Allocatelliglobosispora scoriae: one gene and its partner. The protein of the gene in region 2 interacts with the protein of the main gene of each other region in a pairwise test. Links are inferred from orthologs where the notes say so. Each region holds a gene or a part of one and is shown on either strand. Other genes may lie near its edges.

Region 1 (3,000 bases), 910 kb from region 2 along the record:
CAGCGTCAACGGTTCCGACTCCGCGACCGACGGCGACCTCGATGTCGCGATGGGCCTGCTCCTCGCCGACAAGCAGTGGGGCAGCGCCGGGACCTACAATTACAAGCAGCTCGCGATCCGGCACATCAACGCGATCAAGGCCAGCGAGGTCAACCCGACCATGCACCTGATGCTGCTCGGAGACTGGAGCACGTCGGGCGACGCCCTCTACTGGACGACCCGTCCGTCGGACTTCCACCTGGATCACTTCCGCGCCTTCCGCACGGCCACGGGCGACACGGCCTGGGACACGATCCGCACCGCCCACCAGACCTTGATCACAAACCTTCAAACCAACTACGCGTCGGGTACGGGCCTGCTGCCGGACTTCGTCGTCACGACCAACACCACCCCCAAGCCCGCACCGGGCGAGGTGCTGGAGGACCCGAACGACGGCAAATACTGGTGGAACTCCTGCCGGGTGCCGTGGCGGATCGGAACCGACGCCGTCACCGGGGGCGGGAGTGCTTCGCTCACCTCGGCTCGGAAGCTGAACACCTGGGTGAAGGCGAAGACCGGCTCGAATCCGAACAGCATCGCTGTGGGGTATTCGCTGGCGGGGACGCAGATCTCGTCGGGGAGCGAGCCGGCGTTCTTCGCGCCGTTCGCGGTGGCGGCGATGACCGATCCGGGCAGCCAGGCGTGGCTGGACGCGCTGTGGACCAAGATGGTGAACACGGGGTTCAGCAGCTCCGACTACTACTCCACGAGTATCCAGCTGCAGGTCATGATCGTCGCGAGCGGCAACTACTGGGTCCCGTAGCTCCAGTGATCGCAGATCTTGGCGTGATGGGCTCGCCAAGGCGGGCCGTCGCCGCCAAGATCTGCGATCATCACTCCTCGAGGAGCCCGCCATGTCCGCTCCCCTGAGCCGATCGGAGTCGACGAACACATGAGTTCCACGGAGAAGTTCGATGGCCGCTGGTTCACAGCGACCACGTCAGACGGTGTCGAGGTGGCCTTCGCCGCCGATGGCAGCATCGGCGTGCGAAACAGCAAGCTCGGCGAGGACGGCCACGTCCTGGAGTTCACCCCCGCCGAATGGGACGCGTTCCTCGATGGAGCCATGAAGGACGAGTTCACGATTCCCGCCTGAGCCTCCGAAGATCACGTCGATTTCGGCGGGCAGCGAGCGCGTGATCACACCGTTTTCCCCCAACATGGTGCGATCAAGCACCATGATCAGGCCATCTTGCGGGAAAACGGTGTGATCAAACCGCGGAACACGGCTCAGGCGAGTCGAGAGGCCCAGTCGCCGCCGTGGCCGACGAGCTCCACGACGCGGGTGTCGTCGTCGAGCCGCGAGATCCGCACCTCGAGGTGCGCGTCGGAGAGCTGCTCCACCAACCCCTCGCCCCACTCCACCAGCGTGACCGAGTCCTCCAGGTCCGCGTCCAGGTCGAGATCGTCGATCTCGGCCCGCGGATCGGTCACGGTCCCCAACCGGTACGCATCGACGTGCACCATCGGCACCGACCCACCGGCCTCGCGATCGGGCCGGTGCACCCGCGCGATGACGAACGTCGGCGAGGTGACGGCGCCCACGACGCGCAGCCCCTCCCCGATCCCCTGAGCCAGCGCCGTCTTGCCCGCACCGAGGGGGCCACCAAGAATGACGAGGTCACCGGCCCGAAGCAGCCCGGCGAGCCGGGTGCCGAAGGCGCGAGTCTCCTCAACAGTCGACAACTTCACGGCATGACTTTAGCCAGGAAGGCGAGCAGGGCTTCGTTGACCGCGTCGGCGTGCTCCAACAGGACGACGTGGCCGGAGTCGGGGACGACGACCATCTCCGCCTGCGGCAGGTGGCGAACGATCTCCTCGGAGTGCTTCAGCGGCAGGATCGGGTCCTTGTCGCCGACGATGACGAGGACGGGTTTGTCGGCGATCGCCGCGAGCGCCGGGTACCTCGCGTGGCTGGAGAGCGTCCGCAGGTAGCGGGCAACGGTCTCGGTCGTCGTGCCGGAGTTCATCCGCTCCACGTAGGAGACGAGTGCCGGGCTCGGCTGTTTGCCGCCGAAGCCGTACCGCCGAGTCAGCAGCCATGCCAGGTCCGACGAGGCCTGCCGGGCCTTGTCGATCATCGGGCCGCTCATCCGGGACGCGCCGGAGAGCACCGGCAGCAGCGGAGCGCTCGTGCGGGAGATCAGCTCGGGCAGGCCGCCCAGCTTGACGCCCTGGACCCGGCCGCCGGACGTACTGATGAGAGCCACGCCGACGACCCGGTTGGCGAAGATCTCCGGGTAGCGCTCAGCACACGCCATGATCGCCATGCCGCCCATCGAGTGCCCCACCAGCACGATGTCGCTGTCGGGCGTGGTCGTCTCGCGGATCACGTCCCGCAGGGCCTCACCGAGCGCTGGCAGGTCGTACTCCCCGTCCGACAGCCGCCCGGACTTGCCGTGGCCCGGCTGGTCATAGAGGACCATGCGGTATTCGCCGCCGTCGAGCAGCCGCCGCTGGAAGTGGAAGGTCCCCATGTCGAGGCAGAACCCGTGCACGAAGATCACGGTAGGTTCGGGATCGGCATCGTTGAAGTCGAGCGTCACACCGTCGGCCGGCTCCACGATCTCGACATAGAGATCGACACCGTCGGCCGTCGTGACCGTCAGCGACTCGTCGAAGGGCAGCCTGCCGAAGGGCTCATCCGCATAGGGGTCCTCGACACCCGCCCTGGATCGCCGCACCCACGCCCTTTCCGCAGCCACTCCCGCGGCGATCCCCGCCGCCGCGACACCCACGATCGCACCGATCAGCCCGACCTTGCGCGCTGTCGACCTGCCTCCGGACGGCTTGGCCGCCTTCGCCGGCGTCGACGCCGCCGGGACCACCGCGTCAGCCATGCCGCTCACCCGCGAAGGTCCGCGGCACCCGGCCGCTGCCGAAGCGGGTCACGATCTCGTAGTTGATCGTGCCGATCGCGTCGGCCCAGTCGGTCGCCGTCGGCTCGCCCCGGTCACCGGG
Region 2 (4,574 bases):
GTGGATTCGACGCTCTGCCCACCGAGGTGCAGGACGGCGTCGACATCACGGCAGGCGTCGAGCACCGCGTCCGCGTCGGTGACGGAAGCGATGATCCTCTCCTCGGCACCGGTCCCGTCGAGGGCGGGCGGCTCGACGATGTCGAGCAGTCGCAGCACCCGGCCCTCCCGGGCGAGCAGCGGCCGGAGCAGCGTGCCGACGGCACCGGAGGCTCCGGTCATGAGAATCCGCTTCGTCATGCGCAGCAGACTATCCAGCACGCCACCATCGCGCCAGCCTGCCGCACAGCGTCCACATATGTGTCAGGCCACGAAGGCGAGCGCCGACCCGCAGTCGCGGGCAGGATGGAGGGCATGACGGAGTTTCGGATCGAGCACGACACGATGGGCGAGGTCAGGGTCCCGGCAACTGCGCTGTGGGCAGCACAAACTCAGCGAGCGGTCGAGAATTTCCCGATCTCCGGCACGACCCTGCCGCCCGACCTCATCCATGCGCTCGGAGCGATCAAGGCTGCGGCGGCAATCGTCAACGGCCCGCTCGGCGTGCTGCCGCAGGACCTCGCGGGAGCGATCGCAGCCTGCGCCGACGAGGTCGCCGACGGTCTGCACGACGATCAGTTCCCGATCGACGTCTTCCAGACCGGCTCCGGCACCTCGTCCAACATGAACGCCAACGAGGTCATCGCCCGCCTCGCCACCGATCTGCTCGGCCGACCGGTCCACCCCAACGATCACGTCAACGCGGCCCAGTCCAGCAACGACGTCTTCCCGACCGCGATCCACCTGGCCGCCGTCACCGCGATCACCCGCGACCTGCTGCCGGCCCTGCGCCATCTCTCCTCGGCGCTGCGCGCCAAGTCGCAGGAGTGGTCGGCGGTCGTCAAATCCGGCCGCACCCACCTCATGGATGCGACCCCGGTCACCCTCGGTCAAGAATTCGGGGGGTACGCCCACCAGCTCACCCGTGCCGCCGAGCGCATCGAGTCGAGCCTGTCCCGCCTCGGCGAGCTCCCCCTGGGTGGCACCGCCGTCGGCACCGGCATCAACACCGCACCCGGCTTCGCCGCCGGTGTGATCTCGCTGCTCCGGGAGCGCACCGGCCTGCCGCTGACCGAGGCGGCCGACCACTTCGCCGCGCAGGGCTCCGCCGATGCGCTGGTGGAGGCGTCCGCGATGGTCCGGACCGCCGCGGTGGGGCTCTACAAGATCGCCAACGACATCCGCTGGATGGGTTCCGGACCCCGGGCCGGCTTGCGCGAGCTGTCCATCCCCGACCTGCAGCCCGGTTCGTCGATCATGCCCGGCAAGGTGAATCCGGTCATCTGCGAGGCGGCTCGCCAGGTCTGCGCCCAGGTGATCGGCAACGACGCGGCGGTCGCCTTCGCGGGCAGCCAGGGCGATTTCGAGCTGATCGTGATGCTCCCGGTGATCGGCCGCAACCTGCTCGAGTCGATCCGGCTGCTCGCCAACGTGTCGCGCCTGTTCGCCGACCGCTGCGTCGCGGGGCTCGTCGCCAACGAGGAGGTCTGCCTGGCGTACGCCGAGGGCAGCCCGTCGATCGTCACCCCGCTCAACCGCCATCTGGGTTATGAGGAGGCGGCGAGCATCGCCAAGCAGGCGCTGAAGGAGGGCCGCACGATCCGCGAGGTGGTCATCGAGCGCGGTCACGTCCCGGCCAAGCTGACCGAGGAGGCCCTCGACACCGCCCTCGACGTGCTCGCCATGACCCGCCCACCCGCCAGCTCCTAGCCCCAAGATCGCCGCAACTCTTCAAGAGTTGGTCCTAACGGGGTTTTAGGACCAACTCATGAAGAGTTGCGGCGATCTTGGGGAACCGTGGACGGACAGTTGTAGACAGCGATAGCCGCAACTCTTGAAGAGTTGCGGCTATCGGCGAGACGAACCGGTGCGTCAGGCGGATCGGCGGCGGGCCACCTCGGCGAGGGTGACCGCTGCGGCCACCGACGCGTTGAGCGACTCCATGTCGGAGACCATCGGGATGCCGACCGTCAGGTCACAGGTGGCGCCGACGAGGCGGGACAGCCCGCGTCCCTCGGAGCCGACCACGATCACGATCGGGCCGACCGCCGCCTCCAGCTGGTAGAGGTCGGTGTCGCCGTCCGCGTCGAGCCCGACGACGACGAAGCCCATCTCCTGCACCCGCTTGAGCGCCCGGGTGAGGTTGGTGACGTGAGCGATCGGCAGGCGGGCGGCGGCACCGGCACTCGTACGCCACGCGGTCGCCGTGATCCCCGCCGAGCGGCGTTCGGGCAGGAAGAGCCCGTGCGCGCCGAACGCGGCGGCGGAGCGGATCACCGCACCGAGGTTGCGCGGGTCGGTGACGCCGTCGAGCGCGACGAGCAGCGGCTGCGCGACCTGCTCCATGGAGTTGGCGAGCATGTCCTCGAAGGACTCATAGGCGAACGGCGGCACCTGCAGGCCGATGCCCTGGTGCAGGATCCCGCCGGTGAGCCGGTCGAGCTCCTGGCGGCTGACCTCCATGAGCGCGATGCCGCGGTCGCCCGCAGCGCGCACGGACTCGGTGATCCGGTCGTCGATCTCGATGCCCTGAGCGACGTAGAGCGCGGTGGCCGGGATGTTGGCGCGCAGCGCCTCGACGACCGGGTTACGCCCGACGAGCAGCTCGGGAGCGTCCTTGGGGGTGCTGGACTTGCGGCCGGCGGCGACCCGGGGACCGGTCCGCCGAGGCGCGGCACCGCCACGCGTCGTGGCTCCCCGCGACTGCGGCGCGCCCTTGTTGGAGCCGAGCCGGCCCCAGGTGGTGTCCTTCGTACCCGGCTTGCCGATCTTGGGTACGGTGCCGGCCTCTTCCGCCGCCCGGATCTCTTTCGCCTGCTTCCACGCGGTGCGCTGCGGCAGCTTCTCGGTGCCGGAGTAGCCCTTGTGCCACGGGCGCTCGTCGGCGGGCAGCGTGCGGCCGCGCCCCTTCAGGGTGTCCTTGTTCTTGCCGCCGGTGCCCTTGGTCGCGACCTTCTTCGACGTCGACCGGGTATTGCGGCGCTGGGAATTGCCGGGCATTCGCTATCGTCCACTCTCTACGGTCCACCGGGGACCATGCGGGGTGTCTTCGACGACGATCCCCGCCTGCTTCAACTGATCACGTACTGCGTCCGCGGCCGCCCAATCCTTGCGATCCCGCGCCGCCTTGCGCTGCTCCAGTGCGAGCGCCACCAGGGCGTCCACGGCACCGCGCAGGTCACCACCGCTGGTGGTGTCCCGCCACGGCTCGGCGAGCGGATCGATGCCGAGCACCGCGAGCATCGCCCGGACGCTCGCGAGCGATGCCGCGACCGCGCTGGTGTTGCCTTCGGCGAGCGCGGTGTTGCCCTCACGGATCACCTCGTGCAGCGCCGCGAGCGCAGCCGAGGTGTTGAGGTCGTCGTCCATCGCGGCCGTGAAGTCGGCGTGGAGGACGCCCGGCTCCACGTTGCCGACCAGTTCGGTGGCTCGCGCGACGAAGCCCTCGATCCGGCGGAAAGCGACGGCCGACTCGCTGAGCGCCTCCCAGGAGAAGTCGATCCGGGCCCGGTAGTGCGGAGCGAGCAGGTAATAGCGTAGCTCTATCGGCCGGATGCCCCGCTCCAGCACCGAGTCGAGGTTGATGACGTTGCCGGTGGACTTGCCCATCTTCTTGTCGCCGAGGTTGAGCAGAGCGTGGTGCACCCAGAAGCGGGCGAAGGGCAGCCCCGCCGCCTGCGACTGGGCGACCTCGTTCTCGTGGTGCGGGAAGACCAGGTCGAGACCGCCGCCGTGGATGTCGAACTCGTCACCCAGATAACGCTGCACCATCGCCGAGCACTCGATGTGCCAACCTGGGCGGCCGACCCCCCACGGCGAGGGCCAGTAGGCGTCCTGCGGCTCGTCGGGCTTGGCGCCCTTCCAGAGCGCGAAGTCACGAGGATCACGCTTCGCGCGCTCCGGGCCGTCCGTCGCCGCCTGCATCTCGTCGGGCCGCTGTCCGGACAGCTTCCCGTACGCCGGGAAGGACCCCACGGCGAAGTAGACATCCCCGCACCCGTCGGCCGAGGCGTAGGCGTGCCCGCCGGCGATCAGGGTCTCGATCAGCTCGAACATCTGCGTGATGTGACCCGTGGCACGTGGCTCGTAGGTCGGCGGCAGCACGTTGAGCGCCCGGTAGACCCCGCTGAGCACGACCTCGTTGGCGTAGGCGATGGACCAGAACGGGCGATCCCGCTCGATCGCCTTCGCCAGCACCTTGTCGTCGATGTCGGTGATGTTGCGGATAAAGGTGACCTCAAGGCCGCCCTGGATCATCCAGCGACGCAGGACGTCATAGTTGACGCCGGAGCGAAGGTGCCCGATGTGCGGCTCGGACTGCACTGTGAGACCACAGAGATAGATCGACGCTTGACCAGCTATGCGCGGCACGAAGTCGCGGACCGCTCGGGTCGCAGTGTCGTAGAGTCTCAGCGTCACCCTGCAAGGATAGTCGGAGTAGGTGCGCAAGGCCCTCATGGATACCGCACAGACCCTCGATCGCGGCTTACGCCTGCTCACGCTCGTCGCTGAGACGCCGGGCGGCCTCACCGTGAC

The links. Proteins that work in one complex are often made in the same cells at the same time.
Region 1: the proteins of rlmB (region 2) and tsaE interact in binary tests that used the Escherichia coli proteins (3 or more experiments, as listed by UniProt). The link is inferred for Allocatelliglobosispora scoriae from one-to-one orthologs.

Annotation. Positions count from the first base shown.
Region 1 is NZ_JACHMN010000002.1:4,133,801-4,136,800, reverse strand. It holds tsaE (tRNA (adenosine(37)-N6)-threonylcarbamoyltransferase complex ATPase subunit type 1 TsaE), read right to left. Parts: upstream 1,732-3,000; coding sequence 1,270-1,731; downstream 1-1,269. Other genes in the region: alr (alanine racemase), read right to left, coding at 2,872-3,000; F4553_RS24435 (alpha/beta fold hydrolase), read right to left, coding at 1,728-2,879; F4553_RS24445 (DUF397 domain-containing protein), read left to right, coding at 932-1,135; F4553_RS24450 (CBM35 domain-containing protein), read left to right, coding at 1-802. UniProt on the Escherichia coli protein: Required for the formation of a threonylcarbamoyl group on adenosine at position 37 (t(6)A37) in tRNAs that read codons beginning with adenine.
Region 2 is NZ_JACHMN010000002.1:3,221,938-3,226,511, forward strand. What follows is about bases 975-3,827. They hold rlmB (23S rRNA (guanosine(2251)-2'-O)-methyltransferase RlmB), read right to left. Parts: upstream 3,039-3,827; coding sequence 1,911-3,038; downstream 975-1,910. Other genes in these bases: F4553_RS20280 (class II fumarate hydratase), read left to right, coding at 975-1,748; cysS (cysteine--tRNA ligase), read right to left, coding at 3,042-3,827. Also shown: F4553_RS20275 (NAD-dependent epimerase/dehydratase family protein), read right to left, coding at 1-239; more of F4553_RS20280, read left to right, coding at 354-974; more of cysS, read right to left, coding at 3,828-4,457; F4553_RS20295 (helix-turn-helix domain-containing protein), read left to right, coding at 4,495-4,574. UniProt on the Escherichia coli protein: Specifically methylates the ribose of guanosine 2251 in 23S rRNA.